One region of the Janthinobacterium sp. BCJ23 genome, then DNA from elsewhere that is predicted to be linked to it. Evidence: predicted binding sites of a transcription regulator. Region 1 holds the regulator's gene; each other region holds the start of a gene.
What was found. Region 1 encodes LexA, which represses DNA repair genes until DNA is damaged. Its sites were predicted from a motif close to ACTGTATNNNNATACAGT; they were not measured.

Region 2: imuA (translesion DNA synthesis-associated protein ImuA) is a predicted target of LexA. The motif match lies at 2,488-2,505, and genes of this name have one in related genera.
Region 3: dinB (DNA polymerase IV) is a predicted target of LexA. The motif match lies at 2,844-2,861, and genes of this name have one in related genera.
Region 4: AC54AG_RS18610 (putative DNA modification/repair radical SAM protein) is a predicted target of LexA. The motif match lies at 3,877-3,894, and genes of this name have one in related genera.

The regions. Positions count from the first base shown of each region.
Region 1 covers NZ_JCAQAW010000001.1:105,626-110,361, reverse strand. Annotated here, with positions in the region: gene AC54AG_RS00470 (cystathionine gamma-synthase family protein) at 1-991, shown strand, start outside; gene lexA (transcriptional repressor LexA) at 1,060-1,695, opposite strand; gene rpsF (30S ribosomal protein S6) at 1,971-2,360, shown strand; gene priB (primosomal replication protein N) at 2,381-2,680, shown strand; gene rpsR (30S ribosomal protein S18) at 2,706-2,996, shown strand; gene rplI (50S ribosomal protein L9) at 3,024-3,479, shown strand; gene AC54AG_RS00440 (replicative DNA helicase) at 3,615-4,736, shown strand, end outside.
Region 2 covers NZ_JCAQAW010000001.1:240,755-245,490, reverse strand. Annotated here, with positions in the region: gene AC54AG_RS01055 (GNAT family N-acetyltransferase) at 1-1,001, shown strand, start outside; gene AC54AG_RS01050 (putative Na+/H+ antiporter) at 1,054-2,319, opposite strand; gene imuA (translesion DNA synthesis-associated protein ImuA) at 2,526-3,236, shown strand; gene AC54AG_RS01040 (Y-family DNA polymerase) at 3,166-4,653, shown strand; gene AC54AG_RS01035 (glutathione S-transferase N-terminal domain-containing protein) at 4,735-4,736, shown strand, end outside.
Region 3 covers NZ_JCAQAW010000011.1:133,954-138,689, reverse strand. Annotated here, with positions in the region: gene AC54AG_RS26035 (TonB-dependent receptor) at 1-491, shown strand, start outside; gene AC54AG_RS26030 (recombination-associated protein RdgC) at 625-1,521, opposite strand; gene dinB (DNA polymerase IV) at 1,640-2,824, opposite strand; gene AC54AG_RS26020 (S9 family peptidase) at 2,967-4,736, shown strand, end outside.
Region 4 covers NZ_JCAQAW010000005.1:364,890-369,625, forward strand. Annotated here, with positions in the region: gene rhaI (L-rhamnose catabolism isomerase) at 1-57, shown strand, start outside; gene AC54AG_RS18600 (bile acid:sodium symporter family protein) at 204-1,217, shown strand; gene AC54AG_RS18605 (UdgX family uracil-DNA binding protein) at 1,169-2,632, opposite strand; gene AC54AG_RS18610 (putative DNA modification/repair radical SAM protein) at 2,629-3,861, opposite strand; gene modA (molybdate ABC transporter substrate-binding protein) at 3,999-4,736, shown strand, end outside.

The DNA.
Region 1 (4,736 bases):
CTTCGCCACCGGCATGGGCGCCATCGGCGCCGTGGTGCAATCGTTGCTGCGCGCGGGCGACCATGTCGTGTCGTCGGCCTTTTTGTTTGGCAACACCAACAGCTTGTGGCAAACGGTGACGGGGCAGGGCATCGGCGTGTCATTCGTCGACGCCACCGAGGTGGCCAATGTGGCTGCGGCCATCACGCCGGCCACGCGCATCGTGTTTGTGGAAACCATCGCCAATCCGCGCACGCAGATCGCTGACCTGAAGAAAATCGGCGACTTGTGCCACGAGAAGGGCATCTTGTACATCGTCGACAACACGATGACGACGCCATATCTGTTCCGCCCGAAAGCTGTGGGCGCGGGCCTGGTGGTCAATGCCTTGACGAAATCCATCGGCGGCCACGGCAATGCCCTGGGCGGCAGCTTGACGGACACGGGCGTGTTCGACTGGACGCAGTATCCGAACATTTTCGAGAATTACAAGAAGGCGGCGCCCGCGCAGTGGGGCATCGCGCAAATCCGTGCCAAGGCTTTGCGCGACTTCGGCGCCTCGCTGGGGCCGGAAGCTGCGCATCATATCGCCGTCGGCGCGGAAACCATGGCCTTGCGCATGGACCGCACCTGCTCGAACGCCCTGGCGCTGGCCAACATGCTGCAGGCCGACCCGAGAGTGGCTGCCGTGCATTATCCTGGCCTGGCGTCGCACCCGCAGCATGCGCTGGCCACCGACTTGTTCCGCAGCTATGGCTCGTTGTTCAGCTTTGAGCTGAAAGATGGCATCGACTGCTTCGATTTCCTCAATCGTCTCAATCTTGCCATTCCCGCCAGCAACCTCGGCGACACGCGCACCCTGGTCATTCCCGTCGCCCACACGATTTTCTACGAGATGGGTGCCGAGCGCCGCGCCAGCATGGGCATCGCCGAGTCCCTGATCCGCGTGTCCGTCGGTATCGAGGATGAAGCAGACTTATTGGAAGATTTCAGCAACGCACTGGACGCATAAGCAGCCGCGCACCATGTAAAAAGGGCCGCGACAGTGATGCTGTCGCGGCCCTTTTTACGTGCGGGAGTTTAATGCCAGCTGCGCATCAAGCCTACCGCCAAACCTTCCAGGGCGAATTCATCTTCCGGCGACACGGTAATGACCTTGAAGTCCGGATTTTCCGGCAGCAGTTCGATGACGGAGCCCGTCTTCTTGTAGCGCTTGACGGTGACTTCGTCGCCGATGCGGGCGACGACGATCTGGCCATTCTTGGCGCTGTCGACTTTTTTCACGGCCAGCAAGTCGCCATCCATGATGCCGGCGTCGCGCATGGACCAGCCGCGCACCTTCAGCAGGAAATCGGGCTTGGCCGAGAACAGGGCCGGGTCCACGTTGTAGCTCGCTTCCAGGTTTTCCTGGGCCAGGATGGGCGAACCGGCCGCCACCCGGCCGATCAGGGGCAGCGACATCAGCAGGGCTGCCGGCACTTTCGACGGCGGCGCTTCGGCGGCCGCACCGATCAGGCGGATGCCGCGCGAGGTGCCGGGCGAAATCTCGATCGCGCCCTTGCGGGCCAGGGCCTGCAAATGCTCTTCGGCCGCATTGGCCGATTTGAAACCCAGTTCATTGGCGATTTCGGCACGGGTGGGAGGAAAGCCCGTGTTTTCAATCGCGTCCTTGATCAGGTTCAGGATTTGTTCTTGTCGTGCTGTCAGCTTGATCATGAGCGGTGGGTGCATACTAAAATGCTGTCTATATGAACAGTCTGTATTTTTGTACAGTATCGCCCACTATGCAAGGGGATTTCCGTGTTTTGGGCGAATTTCGCAAGAAATACTTGTCCACGGCCGGAAAGCACGGTGGCGCACGGGTTTTTCGGGCGCTTGTGGAAGGAATGATTGAAACGTTTGCAAAAGGCGGTTATAATCTTCGGCTGACCTTCCCACACCCGTCTTGACGCCGGGGTGGGCGATTATCAATCCGACCTGAAGGAGTTTGCATGCGTCATTATGAAATAGTCTTTATCGTCCATCCGGACCAAAGCGAGCAAGTGCCCGCGATGATCGAACGCTACAAAGCCAGCGTAACCACCCGCGGCGGTTCGGTTCACCGCGTGGAAGATTGGGGCCGCCGTCAAATGGCTTACTCGATCCAAAAGCTGCCTAAAGCACACTACATCTGCCTGAACATCGAATGCGACAACGAGACCCTGGTCGAGTTGGAAACAGCATTCAAATTCAATGATGCCGTGTTGCGTCACCTGACCGTTAAAATGAAGAAAGCTGAAACAGCTCCTTCGCCGATGATGAAATCGGTACAACGCGAAGACGCGGCCAAAAGCCACCGCACCGAAGCACCAGCAGCCGCTCCAGCCGCAGCAGCAGCTTAATTCTTGACCAGGATCGTGCGCTGAACCAGCTACAAGTAACCGCCATCATTGCCGAGCGCGAAATATTGCGCTATACCCCGGCAGGGCTGCCGATTGTGAATGCAGTATTGCAACACAGTTCGCAGCAGATGGAAGCAGGGATTGCCCGTTTGACCGAGTTTGATGTTGCCGCGCTAGCCGCTGGCGAAATCTCAGGCAGGTTCAGTCAGGCAAGCTTGGGCGGGGTATATCAGTTCACGGGTTTCCTGGCCAGGAAGAGCCGCAACAGCAAGAGTTTGGTGTTTCACATCATTGATTTTAGTGCAGTCAATTCTGACTAGCGCATTTTAGATACAGGAGCCTGACATGGCATTCGGTAAAAAGTTCGACAAAAATAAGCTCAAGCTTAAAGAAAAACGCAAACAGCAAAACCCGTTGTTCAAACGCAAGAAGTTCTGCCGCTTCACCGCAGCTCACGTTGAGCAAGTCGACTACAAAGACGTCGACACGCTGAAAGACTTCGTCCAAGAAAACGGCAAGATCATGCCAGCACGCCTGACCGGTACCAAAGCGCACTACCAGCGCCAAGTTGACACCGCAATCAAGCGCGCTCGCTTCCTCGCGCTGCTGCCATACACCGATCTGCACCACGCTTAATCGGTCAGATATTCCTGGAGAAGAACTATGCAAATCATTCTGTTAGAAAAAGTTGTTAACGTCGGTAACCTCGGCGAAGTCGTCAAAGTCAAAGACGGTTACGCACGTAACTTCCTGATCCCGCAACGCCTGGCACGTCGTGCTACGGCAACCGCTGTGGCTGAATTCGAAGTCAAGCGCGCCGAACTGGAAAAAGCTGCTGCCGCCAAACTGGCCGCATCGCAAGCCCAGGGCGAAAAACTGAGCGGCCTGACCGTTCAAGTTGCTCAAAAAGCTGGTGTTGATGGCCGTCTGTTCGGTTCCGTCACCAACTTCGACATCGCTGAAGCGCTGACCAAGCAAGGTTTTGCTGTTGAAAAAGCACAAATCCGCATGCCTACCGGTCCGCTGAAGATCGTTGGCGAGCACAACGTTTCGGTTGCTCTGCACACCGACGTGGTCGTGGAAGTTGTTATCGCTGTCGTTCCAGACGCGAACGCGTAATTGTCTGCGGGCCTGGCCCGCAAGCATTGCCGCACTATGAAAAGCCGGGTTCGCCCGGCTTTTTTGTGGCCTTTTTTTCGCTCAATTTCAGCCCTTTATTTTTGCCATCACGCCGAAGCGGGTATAATTCGCGCCATGAACGCCCCCTCTGATCCGCAACTGGATTCCCTCCGTATTCCGCCGCATTCGATCGAAGCAGAACAATCCGTCATCGGTGGTCTGCTGCGCGACAATGCCGCGTATGACCGCATCGCCGACTTCATGCATGCGGAGGATTTCTATCGCTATGACCATCGCATCATCTTCGAGCAAATCGTCAAGATGGTTAACGCTTCCAAGCCAGCCGATGTCATTACTGTTTTTGAAACCCTGACCCAGCTCGGCAAGGCCGATGACGTGGGCGGACTCGCTTACCTGAATGCCATGGCGCAAAACACGCCATCGGCCGCGAACATCCGGCGTTACGCCGAGATCGTGCGCGACCGCGGCGTGCTGCGTAAACTCATCACCGTCGCCGACGATATCTCTGGCACGGCCTTCAGCCCGCAAGGCAAGGAAGTCAAGCAGATGCTTGACGAGGCCGAATCGAAGATTTTCGCCATCGCCGAAGAAGGCGCGCGCGGCGCCCAGGGCTGGACCGCCATCCAGCCCCTGCTGACGCAGGTGGTCGAGCGCATCGACGAACTGTACAGCCGCGACAACCAGAGTGAAATCACGGGCGTGCCCACCGGTTTCATCGACCTCGACCGCATGACCTCCGGTCTGCAGCCGGGCGACCTGGTGATCGTGGCGGGCCGTCCTTCGATGGGCAAGACGGCGTTTTCCGTCAACATCGGCGAAAACGTGGCCATCGACAGCGGCTTGCCCGTGGCCGTGTTCTCGATGGAGATGGGCGGCGCCCAGCTGGCCATGCGTATGCTCGGCTCCGTCGGACAGCTCGACCAGCACCGTTTGCGTACTGGCCGCCTGAACGACGAAGACTGGCCGCGCCTGACGAACGCCATTCAAAAGATGAACGACGCGCAGTTGTACATCGATGAAACGCCAGCGCTCAATTCCATCGAATTGCGCGCCCGCTCGCGCCGCTTGTCGCGTCAATGCGGCAAGCTGGGCCTGATCATCGTCGATTACTTGCAACTGATGTCGGCCAATACGCCGGGCGATAACCGCGCCACGGAGATTTCCGAGATTTCGCGGGGCTTGAAAGGTCTGGCGAAAGAACTCGGTTGCCCCGTGATCGCGCTGTCTCAGCTGAAC
Region 2 (4,736 bases), 140 kb from region 1:
GTATGCGCTTGCTGGACGATATCATTACCGACATGCACATTCCCTTGAGCGACGAGGAACGGCGCGCGTATGCGCGTTGCGTGGCGCGGCTCGACGAGATCGGCTGGCAGCTTGACGATCCTTTGATCCTGCCCGACATCGTCGATGTGTTCGATATCGAGGAAGTGCCGCGTATGGCCTATGCGGCCCAGTTGCGGGCCGACATCGACCATTTTCACTATTACTCGGTGCTGTCGGACGACCCGCAGCTCGACCGCGTGAATACTGTCTTTTGCCGCTACCTGCTGGCCCACCGTTCGCAGCATATTGCCGCCGGTGCTTTCTGGCGCCCGACCGTTGGCCGCCACGGCAGCCGCATGCCGGCCGTCAGCGATGTGGCCCCGCCAGGTGACGAGGCGCAGGCGGACCTGCTGTCGCATGCGCCGCTCACGCTGGTGCCGGGCGAACTGCTGGACGACGAGACGAAGAACCGCATGGCGAAGCTGCTGTTTGCCACCAGCTACCTCGAATACTGCTCGTTCGGTAATAAATTGAATCTGCAATTCGTCGAATTGCAGCGGCGGCAAAACATCGACCCGTATCTGGCGCACATCCACGGCCTGCATGACGAGGACGGGCGTTTCATCGGCTTTTTCACGGCCGCGACGATGGACGAGTTCCAGGCCTGCGGCGCCGTTTCCTATTACCGTGACGACATGAAGGCGCTCGACGATGCGTATGACGCCTTCGTGCTCGCGCATGCGCATGCCGACGACTGTTTCGTCAGCAGCCTGGCCATCGACGAGAAATACCGGGGCCAGGGTTTATTCAGGCAAATGTTCCATGAAATCCGCGACCTGGCCAGCCGCAAGGGCTGCGCGCGCATCACTCTGACGGTGTGGGAAAAGAGCGAAGCGCTGCAAGTGTATCTGCACAAGGGCTTTCGCAGCGTGGGCACGTTCGACTATGCCTACAGCCTGTTCTATGACCGGCTGCATTTCCTCGTGTATGAGGGTAACTGAGGCGGGAAACTGAGGGAAGCGGGGGCGGCCGGCAGCCGCCCCGTGAGTAGCGTTACAAAGCGAGGAAGGCCAAGGCCGCCACAGTCGTCGGCAGCAGGGCGCCGGCCAGCAGGCCGACGGCACCGATCGATTCATCCTTGAAGCCGCGGCGCAGCAGGGCCACGCCGGCCGGGTTCGGCGCATTGGCGATGACGGTCAGGCCGCCACCGGCCACGGCGCCGGCCATCAGCATGTATTTCGCTTCGTCCGTCATGCCGACGATCAGCGAACCGAGGTAAGTGAGGGCCGCATTGTCGGTAATGGCCGTCAAGCCCAGGGCGCCGAAGAACAGGGCCAGCGGCTTCAGGCTCGAGACGATGGGTTGCAGCCACCATTGCTGCATGCCGCCCAGTACCACCAGGCCGCCGAGGAAGAAGCCGACCAGCAAGCCTTCCTTGAGGATCAGCGGGCTTTGATAGCGCTCGTACGCCTGCACGAAGCCGAGGAAGAACAGGAACAGGCCGATGAACAGCACGGGATGGTGCGCCAGGGTCACCACGCCGGCCAGCACGATCATGTGCACGAGGCTGACGGCCAGCGGCACTTTTGGCGCTTCCACCTCGCCGGCCTTCGGCTTGATGTCGGAAGTGTTGCTGTGCAGGTATTTGCGCAGCAGAATGCTCACGCCCGTGGCGTTGACGAGCACGGCGATGGCGGCCTTCCAGCCGAAATGGCTGGCCATGTAGGCGCTATCCCAGTTCCACGTGGTGGCCACCATCAGCACGGGCGGCGCCGCGTACGAGGTCAGGGTACCACCGATGGAAACGTTGACGAAGAGCACGCCCAGCGCGCCGTATTTCAGCCATTCAGGGATGCCCGGGCGGAAGATTTGCGGCGCCAGCATCAGCGCGGCCAGGGTCATGGCGGCCGGTTCCGTGATCAATGAGCCCGTCAGGGGCACGAGCGCCAGGCCCAGCCAGACGAGGCCCAGTTCCGTGCGCAGCGGCATCACGCGCGCCACGCTTTTCAACAGGCGCTGCACGGCGTCGAGCACAGGGCGCGAGGCGGCCACGACCATGACGACAAAGACGAACAGGGGCTCCGTGTAATGGCGCGACTCGGCATACTCGATGGCCGCATCGCTGCCCGAGACAAAGGCCATGATGAGGATCAGGATAAAGGCCCAGAAGCCGAACACGACTTCCACTTCGCCCAGCAAGTGCAGCAGGCCCGCATGGCGGGGATGGCGCCGCGACAAGGTTTCAAACGACTTGGCGGCAAAGGTGTGGATGAGCGCAAGGCTGAAGACGATGGCGCTGATGATTTGGATGGTGGTCAAATGCGTTTCCTTATGGACGGAGGAAGCCGGCTGGTACGTTGCCAACCGGTAAGGAGAGTGCTTATGGTACAGCAATCGATGCCGAAAACGGGGTTTTTCGGACATGGCGGAGCGGCCCCGGCGGTAGCGGCAGTCAGATAAACCTTGCCAAAAGTGGAGCTGGATAGTACTGTATATGCATACAGTATTAATCTATCTATCCAATGATGCAACATTCTCAATTGATGGCCTCGCCGGAAGCCTTGCACCCGTCCTTGTGGCGTGCATCGCAGCTGGGGCAGGGCGCCACGCGCTGCCTGGACACGGGCTTTGCCGCCCTGTCCGCGCAGCTGCCCGGCGGCGGCTGGCCCAGCGGCAGCCTGATCGATCTGCTGGTGCAGCAGCCGGGCAGCGGCGAATTGCGGCTGCTGGCCCCCGCGCTGGCGCAACTGCCGGGCTTGCCCATCGTGCTGCTGCAGCCGCCCCATCCGCCGCAGGCACTGGCCCTGGCCGCGCAGGGACTGGCGCCGTCGCAACTGCTGTGGCTCAAAAGCGCCGGCAGCAAGGATGCCTTGTGGGCGGCGGAAAACATCTTGCGCAGCGGTACCTGCGGCGCCTTGCTGTTCTGGCAGCCGCACGTGCGCGCCGACAGCCTGCGCCGCCTGCACCTGGCCGCGCAAAGCGGCAACACCCTGTTCTGCATGCTGCGCCCGCTGCACGGCGCGCAGGATGCGTCGCCGGCGCCGCTGCGCCTGTCCGTGCGCCCGGCTGCCGGCGGCATCGAGATCGGCTTCATCAAGCGCCGGGGACCGCAGCGCGACGCGCCCCTGTTCCTGCCCCTGCAACCTCCTTCATTATTGCGACGCCATGCGACTCTGGATCGGCCTGTGCCTGCCCCGGCTCCCGCTCGAAGTGTTTTGCCCGCGCTGGTCGGCTGACAGCCTGGGCGTAGTGCTGGAGCAGGAGCAAGTGATGGCCGTGTCGCCGCTGGCGCGGGCGGCCGGCATCAAGCCGGGCATGCGCCGCGCCGGTGCGCTGATGCTGGCGCCGCAGGCGCGCCTGCACGAGCGCTCGCCTGAACTGGAAGCGCAAGCCCTGCAAGCGGTGGCGCTGGCGCTGCTGCAATATTCGCCGCTGGTGGCGCAAGGCGAGGAAGCGACCCTGCTTGTCGATGCGGGCGCCAGCCTGCGCCTGTTCGGCGGCGTGCGTGCCCTGTGCCGGCACATCGCGGCCAGCTTGCGCGCGCTCGGCTACACGGCCCAGCTGTCGTGCGCCCCGACGGCACGTGGCGCCTGGCTGCTGGCGCGCGCCACTACGCGCCGGCGCCGCGTGCTGGGCATGGAGAGCCTCACCCGCCGCCTCGACGGCCTGCCGTGCGCCTTGCTGCCGCCCGCGCGCCCCTACCTCGACTGGTTCGAGGGCATCGGCTGCCGCACCCTGGGGCAGCTGCGCCACTTGCCGCGGCCCGGCTTGCAGCGCCGTTGCGGCGGGGCCTTGCTCGATATGCTCGACGATGCGCATGGCCACAGCACGGAATTGTTCGTGTGGCTCGAAGCGCCGCCCACGTTCCGCGCCAGCCTGGAATTGTTCGACCGCGTGGAGCATGCCGACGCGCTGCTGTTCGGCGCGCGCCGCCTGCTGCAGCAAATGACGGGCTGGCTGTGCGCGCGGCAATTTGCCGTCGAGCGCATCCAGCTGCTGCTGGCGCACGAGCGGGGCAGGGTGGCGCGTCCGCCCACCGTCATCGACCTGGCGCTGGGCGAGGCCGTGTGGCGCGACGAGCACCTGGTGCGCCTGCTCCAGGAGCGCCTGGCGCAGCTGGTGCTGGAGGCGCCCGTGATCGGCCTCACCCTGGAAGCGCTGCAGGTGCAGCCGATGGCGCCGCCCAGCGACAGCCTGTTTCCCGAGCCGGGCGGCACGCCGCAGGAACGCCAGCGCCTGCTGGAATTGCTGGTGGCGCGCCTGGGCACGGACAATGTCTTGCAGGCCGCGCCGCGCGCCGATTACCGCCCCGAAGCGGCCAACCAGTGGCTGCCGCTGCCGGCCAAGGCCGGCGCAAAAAACGCGCTGCCGGACTTGCCGCCAGGCTTGCCCGGCATGCCCCGTCCCGGCTGGCTGCTGGCCCAGCCTATCGCCCTGCTGATGCGCGAGCACCGGCCGTTTTATGGCTCGCCCTTGAAAATGGTGTCCGTTGCCGAACGCATAGAGGCGGGCTGGTGGGGCCAGTCGCAGGCGCGCGATTACTTCATCGCCGAAGGCCTCGACCACGCCCATTACTGGGTCTACCGCGAACGCATCGCCGGCAGCGGAGAAGACGCCGCGCCGCGCTGGTTTTTGCATGGCTTGTTTGGCTGAATGGGCTGTCCTGCTGAAACTGCCATGCTTGGCTATACTGGCTTCCCGGCGCCGCATCTTTCATTGAAACAAAGGATATCCAT
Region 3 (4,736 bases), on a different contig from region 1:
ACCACAAGTTCTCCTTCGGCAAGCTGACCGCCCAATTGAGCGGTACGCACATGTTGCACGCCAACTACACCAAAGCCGGTAGCGATAATATCTACACCAGCAACATGAACTTCTTCGGCGACACCAACGAAGTCACGTTCCGCAACCTGATGAAGCTGACGACGACCCTGGATACGGGCCGCCTGAGCAACACGGTAACGGTCAACTACCGTAACGGCTACACCGATGCAGCCGCTACCGTGTACAACCTGGCGACCCAGCAGGAAGAGAAAAACTTCCGCCTGCAAGTACCGTCGTACACCACGTTCGACTGGCAAGCACGTTTCGCCTTTGACAAGCAAACCACGATCCGCGCAGGCATCAAAAACCTGTTCGACCGTGCACCACCGCTGTCGCTGCGCGCTTCGTCGGGCCACCAGGTTGGTTTCGACCCACGCTACGCCGATCCAATGATGCGTTCGTTCTACATCACCGGCAACTACAAGTTCTAATGTGACGTTGTGAATTAGCTTGTCCGAAAGCGCCTTGCACTTCACCGTGCAAGGCGCTTTTTTTATGGCGCGACATATTGCGCAGACGAAAAAAAGGAGCCGCAGCTCCTTTTTTGTACCGGCATGACGGCTGTTACGCCGTCGCTTCGCCGCCCAATGCTTCGACCACGTCGGCCATCAGCTTGCTCAGCTCGCCCGTCATCAGCATCACGTCGCCGTCGAAACGCTCTTCGTCGTTCTTCGTGCTCGATTCCGTTTCCTTGATCACGTCGAGCGGCTTGACGCTCTTGATGGCCAGCGACTCCGTCAGCACGAACGAGATCTTGTCGTTCCACGTCATGGCCAGGCGCGTGCACTGCTTGCCGGCCGCGATGTGGCGGCGCACGTCGTCCGCTTCCAGGGTGTGGCGCACGTAGCGCACGGTGGCCTTGCTTTCGCCCGTGGCGCGCAATTCCGTATCCATGTCGACCGTGAAGCCGGCAGGCGCGTCGTCCGCCTGCAGCCATTCCGTCATCACCGCCACGGGCGAGCGCTGCACGCGCAGGCTTTCCAGCGGCAGTTTGTCGACGGCTTTCAACAGCAGCTTGATGACTTCATCGGCTTTCGCCGGGCTGGCGGCATCGACCACCAGCCAGCCATTGACGGGGTCGATCCACGTCCAGACGTTGCTGCGGATGCTGAAGGCGCGCGGCAGCAGCTCGTCGGCCACGCGTTCCTTCAATTCCTTCATGGCCTTTTTACCAGGCGCAAAGCCTTGCGCTTCTTCCATCTCGGCGGCGCGGGCCTTGGCCACCTGGTTGATGACGGTCGCTGGCAGCAGTTTCTTTTCCGTGCCCAGCAGGATCAGCATCTGTTTGTTGACCACGTGGACCAGGCCGCCGTTCGGGCGTGGCGTATCCCAGCCCTGGCGCATCAGATCCATGCTGGTCGCCGGCGTAAATTTGTTCGAGGACAGCGCCTCTTCCAGTTGTTCTGGCGTGTAAGCCCACGGTGCGGGCAGGCGGTAAATCTGAAGATTCTTGAACCACATAGTTTTTGTCTTCCGTTTGTTTCAGTAGTGCCAGGGGAACGCCATTCTACACTTTCGACACGGGAATGCCGTCAAAAGCGCGGACTGGCGCGGTGTTGTTGCTGCGTGGGGAATGCCGCTACAGGGCGGGAAACAGCTCCGCCTGGGCCGGCGCCTGCCGCGTCACGAGGGCCGGGTCGGACAAGGTCGAGATGCGCACGCCCAGCAGGCGGATTTTCTTGTCAAATGGCACGCGCCGCAAGCAATCGCGGCTGGCGCGCAGGATGGCGGCGGCATCCGCCGTGGCGCTGGGCAGGGTGATGTCGCGCGTGACGGTGCTGAAATCCTCGAAGCGCAGCTTGATGCCCACCGTGCGCCCCGCCAGCGATTGCTTGTCGAGGTCGCCCGCCACGCGCGTGCACAGGCTTTCCAGCTTTTCCGACAGGGTGGCGCGGTCGCGCACCACCTGCAAGTCGCGCTCGAACGTCGTTTCACGGCTGACGGACTTGGTTTCCCGGCTCGTCTGCACAGGCCTATCATCGATGCCCAGCGCCGCCTGGCGCAGCCAGCCCGTGTACAGGTCGCCGAACTGCGTGCGCAGCATGGCCATGTCGGCCCGGGCCAGTTCGCCAATGGTGACAATACCCAAGGCTTCCAGCTTGGCCGTTGCTTTCGGGCCGATGCCATTGATCTTTTTCGCCGGCAAGGGCCACACGCGCGTTTCAATATCCTCCGGGTTCAGGATGGTCAGGCCGTCCGGTTTTTCCAGGTCGGAACAGATTTTCGCCAGCAATTTGTTGGGTGCCAGGCCGATCGAGCACGACAGGCCCGTCGCTTCGAACACGGCCGCCTTCAGGCGCGCCGCCATGGCCGGCGCCTGCTCGCCGTATTCGGTGAGATCAACATAGATTTCATCGATGCCCACGTTCTGGATGATGGGGCACAACTGGGCCACGGCCTGCTTGAAGCGGGCTGAATAGTCGCGGTAGGCCTCGAAATCGGCCGGCAGCAGGATGCTGTCGGGCGCCAGCTTGGCCGCCTTCATGATGCCCATGGCGGAAAACACGCCGAACACGCGCGCCGCATACGTCGACGTGGTGACGACGCCGCGCCCCACGTAGTCGCGCATGCGCGCAAATTGCCGCGTGCCGTCTTCCTGCAGCACGGGCTGCTGCAGACGCCCACCGCCGATGACGACGGCTTCGCCGCGCAATTCCGGATATTTCAACAGTTCCACGGAGGCAAAGAAGGCGTCCATGTCCAGATGCGCTATCCAGCGGCGGGCTGCGGGTGGCTCGGGAAAGGGGGAGGCAGATGTGGTCAAGGACACCTCGCGGCGGGATACTGTAGTTATATACAGTATCGCTGGAAATGCCCATGGATGCAAGTTGAAACGCACGCGCAAGGCGGTTGCTTTTCTCAATAGCAAGATTACAATCCTGACACAACTATTCAAAGGAGTCGCCTTGTCTATCGCCCATCACGCTGCGCGCCGCCGGTCCGCCTGGTTATCCATCCTGCCGGCCCTGCTGCTGTCCTCGCTGGCGCCATCCGCGCTGGCCGCCGACGCCGCCACTGTCGCTACCGCCACCGCACCTGTCGCCACCAAGACGGCCTGGCAGGAAACGCGCCACGGCACCGTCGTCACGGACGACTACCGCTGGCTGCAAAAGAAGACCGATCCTGCCGTGATCGATTACCTGAATGCGGAAAACGCCTACACGGCCGCCGTCACGGCCCCGATCCAGCCGCTGGCCGACAAGGTGACTGCGGAAGTCAAGGGACGCATGCAGGAAGTGGACCTGTCCGCGCCTGCGCGCCAAGGCAATTTCTACTATTACACGCGCACGGAAGCGGGCAAGCAATACCCGATTCACTGCCGCCGTCCTGTCGGCAAGAACGGCGCCTACGATGCGCAGGCGCTTGAAGAAATCCTGCTCGACCAGAACCAATTGGCCGAAGGCCACAAATTCTTTGCCGTACGTGCGTTTGCCATCAGCCCGAATGAACAGTTGCTGGCCTACACCACCGACACGACGGGTTTCCGCCAGTACGAACTGCATGTCAAGGATTTGAAGACGGGCAAGCTGCTGGGCGACACCATGCCGCGCGTGACCTCGCTGGCGTGGGCGGCGGACAACGCCACCCTGATGCTGACGCAGGAAGACGCCACCACCAAGCGCGCGGACCGCTTGTTCCGCCTGCCCCTGGGCGGCACCTTGCAGCAGGTCTACCACGAGCCAGTGGAACAGTTCGCCATCGGCGTGAGCCGCACCCGCGACCATCGCTACTTCGTGCTCACTGCGCGCAGCACGGATACGAGCGAAGTGCTGCTGCTGCCAACGAGCAAGCCCGAAGGCAGTTTCCAGAGCGTGCTGAAACGTGAAAAAGGCCACCGCTACGGCATCGAGCACCGCGACGGCCAGCTGTTTATTCTGACCAACAAAGAGGCGAAGAATTTCCGCGTCGTCAGCGCGCCAGTGACCGCCCCGCAGCCGAAGAACTGGAAGAGCGTCGTGCCGCACAACAAGGATGCCGTGATCCAGTCCATCGACGTCTTCCAGGGCTATCTGGTGGTGATGGAAAAAGCCCGCGCCCTGAACCGCGCCCGCATCCATGATTTCGCGCGGAAGAACTGGAAAACGGTGCAGTTCGACGACCCCGTCTACCTGGCCACGGCGGCCGGTACGCCGGAGTTTTCCGCCACGCAATTCCGCATGTCCTACCAGTCGCCCGTCACGCCGCCCACCGTCATCGACATGAGCATGCAAGACGGCAAGCGCACGGTGCTCAAGCAGCAGGAAATCGTCGGCGGCTTTGATGGCAGCCGCTACACGACGCAGCGCCTGTGGGTGACAGCGCGCGATGGCGTGCAAGTGCCGCTGTGGGTCGTCTACAAGAAGGGCGTCAAGCTCGACGGTTCCGCGCCGCTGCTGCTGTATTCGTATGGTTCGTATGGCATCTCGACGGAAGCCACTTTTTCCATCAGCCGCATCAGCCTGCTGGACCGTGGCGTCATCTATGCGCAAGCGCATATCCGCGGCGGCACGGACATGGGCGAAGCGTGGCATGAAGACGGCATGCTGATGAAGAAGAAGAACACCTTCAATGACTTCATCGACAGCGCCGACTACCTGGTGCGTGAAAAATGGACGAGCCCGAACCGCCTGATCATCCAGGGCGGCAGCGCCGGCGGCTTGCTGATGGGCGCCGTCGTCAACATGCGTCCCGAGCTG
Region 4 (4,736 bases), on a different contig from region 1:
CAGCGCGGCGTGGCGCGCCCCCCCAAGGCGGGCGCCAGCAGCAGCGGCATCGTGTAAGGCGGGTAGCGAGTGGGAGCCGTGCTGCTTCCGGGCAAGCTGCCTGGAAGCAGGTAGAATGGCTGGCACTGGCGCCGTTCCCGGCGCCGTTTGTCATCCCCGGCACAGCGTTCTGTTGCAAGGCTGCGCCGTTACCAGGCTACCGCATGTCTTCTTTTTCTCCCACTGCCCTGCTGCGCAATCTGAAACCCGATAATTTCACCATCGCCCTGCTCGTCACCGTGGCGCTGGCCACCTTCCTGCCCTGCACGGGCCAGACGGCCGTGGTCTTCGGCAACATCACCACCGTCGCCATCGGCGCCCTGTTCTTCCTGCATGGCGCCAAGCTGTCGCGCGAAGCCGTGGTGGCCGGCGCCATGCACTGGCGTTTGCACTTGCTGGTGCTGGCCAGCACCTTTGTCCTGTTTCCGCTCTTGGGCCTGGCCCTGCGCCCGCTGGCGCTGACCTTCCTCACGCCCGACCTGTACATGGGCATCTTGTTCCTGTGCGCGCTGCCGTCCACCGTGCAGTCCTCGATCGCCATGACGGCCATGGCGCGCGGCAACGTGCCGGCCGCCATCTGCAGCGCCTCGGCTTCGAATTTCATCGGCATCTTCCTCGCCCCCATCCTCGTCGGCTTGCTGGTGGCCAAGGGCGCGGAAAGCAAATCGTCCGTGGACGCCGTGCTGTCCATCGTCATGCAGCTGCTGCTGCCGTTTTTGGCCGGCCAGTGCCTGCGCCGCTGGATCGGCCGCTGGGTCGACCGCCATAAAGCCACCTTGAAATACGTCGACCAGGGTTCGATCTTGCTGGTGGTCTACACGGCCTTCAGCGAAGCCGTCAGCGAAGGCCTGTGGCATACGATCTCGGTGGAAACCCTGGTCGCCCTGGGCCTGATCAGCACCTTGCTGCTGGCGCTGGTGCTGGGCATCTCCACCTTCGTCAGCCGCCGTCTGGGTTTTAACAAGGAAGATGAAATCGCCATCGTCTTTTGCGCTTCGAAGAAAAGCCTGGCCAGCGGCGTACCGATGGCCAAGGTGCTGTTTTCCACCCGTTCGCTGGGCATGGTGATCCTGCCGCTGATGCTGTTTCACCAGATTCAGCTGATGATCTGCGCCGTGATCGCGCAGCGTTATGCAAGGCGCGATGAGGGACAGGACGTGCCGGCGACAACGCTGTGATGGCGATCCTGCTCTAGCCGCAGCGCCTGCCTCAGCCCCGCCACTATGACCGCGTAAGCCTGTTGCCTGCTGGCCGCATCGGGCGCGCGCAGCACGTACGCCGGGTGATACACGGCAATCACCGAGCGTCCCGCATGCTCGATCAGCGTGCCGATCAGCGGTGTCATGCTTGCCGCGCCATCCTGCAGGATGGACTTCAAGGCCGTGCTGCCCAGCGCGACGATCACCTGCGGCTGGACGCGCTCAATCTCTTCTTCCAGCCAGCCATGACAGGCGAGGATCTCGCGCTGCGCGGGCGTCTTGTGCAGGCGGCGCTTGCCGCGTGGCTCCCACTTGAAATGCTTGACGGCGTTGGTCAGATAGATGCTGTCGCGCGCCATGCCCGCTTCCTGCATGGCTTGCTCGAGCAGCACCCCGGCCGGGCCTACGAACGGCAAGCCGGCCAGGTCTTCCTGGTCGCCCGGCTGCTCGCCCACAAGCATGATGCGCGCCTGTGCCGGGCCAATGCCGGGCACGGCTTGCGTGGCGCTTTTCCACAGTTCGCAGCGGCGGCACTGGTCCAGGCTTGTCGCTACTTCGCGCACTGGCTGGGCGCGCTCGGCGACAATCGGAATCATGGCCGCGCCGCTGCGCTGGCCCACGCTGGCCGTCTGGCCCGTGCGGCGTTCGCCGTTGGCGGCGCCGCTGAGCATGGCGGGCACGATGGCGCCTTCCGGCAGGTTTTTCCAGAAGCGCGAGGGGATATGGCTGTGCAGCAAATCCGCATTCACGCGCGCGGGGTTGAAGATGCTGCGGTAGTAGGTCAGCCATAGCGCTTCGCCCGCATCGTCGATGTCGGCCGCGCCGCGCAGCAGGGCCGGTCCCGCGTGCAAGGTCGTGCCATCCCACAGCATGCTGGCGGCGGGCGTGGCGATCATCCAGCTGGTAGCTCCCATGCGGCGGGCGAAGTGGCGCGCCACCTGCGGCAGCACGTCGTGCACGGGTTCGAACCAGGCAACAAAACGCGGTGCCCCTTCCGCTTCGCTGCGTTCGCGAAAGCGCACATACGCATGCATGTCGTGCTCTTCGCGGTGCACGGCCTTGACCATGGCGTGCAGGCGCGCGCCGTCCGCGTCGGCCGGCGACATCACGTCGTGCTGGCCCTGCTGCCAGCGCCAGAGCACCTGGTACAGGAAGGCCCAGCGGTCATGCACGTTGAAACAGGCGGCGCTTTCCAGCAATTCCACCAGTGGACGGGGCAGGCGCAGCAGTGGCGCGCTGGCATCCGTGGCATCCGGCGTGGCGGAAAACAGGTCGCCCTCACCGTGTTGACACTGCCAGGCAACGTCGGCAGGTGGCACGCCACGCGCGATCAGTTCCCTTGCTGCCGCGCGCCACTCGTCGAACGATTGCGCCAGCCGCACCGCCGTACTCATGCGGCCTGCAGCTCCGGCCACAGATTCATCTGCTGCGGCGCTTCCGCCATGGCGCGCCGCAGGTGTTCGGAGGCGGTGGTGTCGCGCGCGGGAAAGTAGTCGGCCGTGATGATGAACGGCGCGATTTTCTTCATGCTGCAGCGCAGGCGCGACAGGTCGGCGTAGCGCACCTGCCGCAGCCGCCGCAGGTCGACGATGCGCTGGGCATTGCGCAAGCCGATACCGGGCACGCGGGCGATCATGTGCTGCGCCGCGCGGTTCAAGTCCAGCGGAAAATGTTCGCGGTGGGCCAGCGCCCACGCCAGTTTTGGGTCGATATCGAGCGCCAGGTTGCCGCCCGTGGCGGGCAGCAGTTCGCTGGCCTGGAAACCATAGCTGCGCAGCAGGAAATCGGCCTGGTACAACCTGTGTTCGCGCAGCATCGGCGGCGGCGCCAGCGGCACGCTTTTCGGACTGTCGGGGATCGGGCTGAAGGCCGAGTAGTACACGCGCTTGAGTTTATAACTGCCGTACAGGGTCTCGGCCGTGGAGAGGATCTGCTGGTCGTCGCTGGCGTCGGCGCCGACGATCATCTGCGTGCTTTGCCCGGCCGGCGCGAAACGCGGTGCGCGCGGTTCTTCCGCTTTCTCGTCGAGCTTGCGGCGTATCGACCCCATCGCCAGCTTGATCGTATGCACGCTTTTTTCCGGCGCCAGCTTTTGCACGCTGTCCTGTGTCGGCAGTTCGATATTGACGCTGAGCCGGTCGGCATAGCGGCCCGCCTGCGCGATCAGCGCGGGGTCGGCGTCAGGGATGGTTTTCAAATGGATGTAGCCGCGGAACTGATGCACCTCGCGCAATTCGCGCGCCACCTGCACCAGTTGTTCCATCGTGTAGTCGGCCGACTGGATGATGCCGGAACTGAGGAACAGGCCGTCGATGTAGTTGCGCAGGTAAAAGTCGCTCGTCAGTTTCACCACTTCGGCCACGGTAAAGCGCGCGCGCGGCACGTTCGACGTGCGGCGGTTGACGCAGTACTGGCAGTCGTACAGGCAGTAATTCGTCAGCAATACTTTCAGCAGCGAGACGCAGCGTCCGTCCGGCGTGTAGCTGTGGCAAATGCCCATGCCCGAGGTGGCGCCAAAGCCGTCCTTGCCGATGGAATCGCGCCTGGGCGCGCCGCTGCTGGCGCAGGACGCGTCGTACTTGGCCGCGTCGGCCAGGATTTCCAGCTTGTCCGTCAATTCCATGGCTCACCTCAATATACTGTGTTTATATACAGTATATCAGGGAATGCAGCTTGCGCTGGCTTGACCTGTGCGATGGCAGAGCGCTATATATCGGTGTATATTACGGACCAGGTTCTCTTCTCATCAAGGATACGATCATGCGCCTCACCTCCCTCGCCACACTGCTCGGCGCCGCCCTCTTCGCCACCGCCGCCTCGTCCGCCCTTGCCGGTGAAGTGGTCGTGTCGGCCGCGGCCAGCCTGACGAATGCGTTCAAGGAGGCGGCGCAGGGCTATGAGGCGCAGTATCCGGGCAGCAAGGTATCCCTGAACTTCGCCGCCTCGGGCGTGCTGCTGCAGCAGATCGTCAAGGGCGCGCCCGTGGACGTGTTTGCCTCGGCCGACCAGGAAACCATGGATGCGGCGCAAAAGCAGGGCTTCGTCTTGCCGGCCGAGCGCATGGACTTCGTCGGCAACAGCCTGGTGCTGATCGTGCCGCACGATAGCAAGCTGGGCATCAAGAGCCTGGCTGACCTGACGCACAAGGGCGTGACCCGCGTGGCCATCGCCAATCCGGCCAGCGTGCCCGTCGGCCGTTACTCGGAAGGCGCACTGAAGAAGGCGAAGCTGTGGGACGCCGTGCAACCGAAAGCCATCGGCACGCAGAACGTGCGCCAGTCGCTCGACTACGTGGCGCGCGGCGAAGTCGATGCGGGCTTTGTCTACGCCACTGACGCGGCCATCATGAAAGACAAGGTCAACGTGGTGCTCGACGTGCCGCTGGACGCGCCCGTGCTGTACCCGATCGCCACCATCAAGGGCAGCGGCAATGCGGCCGAAGCGAAGCGCTTCGTCAGCTATTTGCAGACGACGCCGGCGCAAGCCATCCTGGCCAAG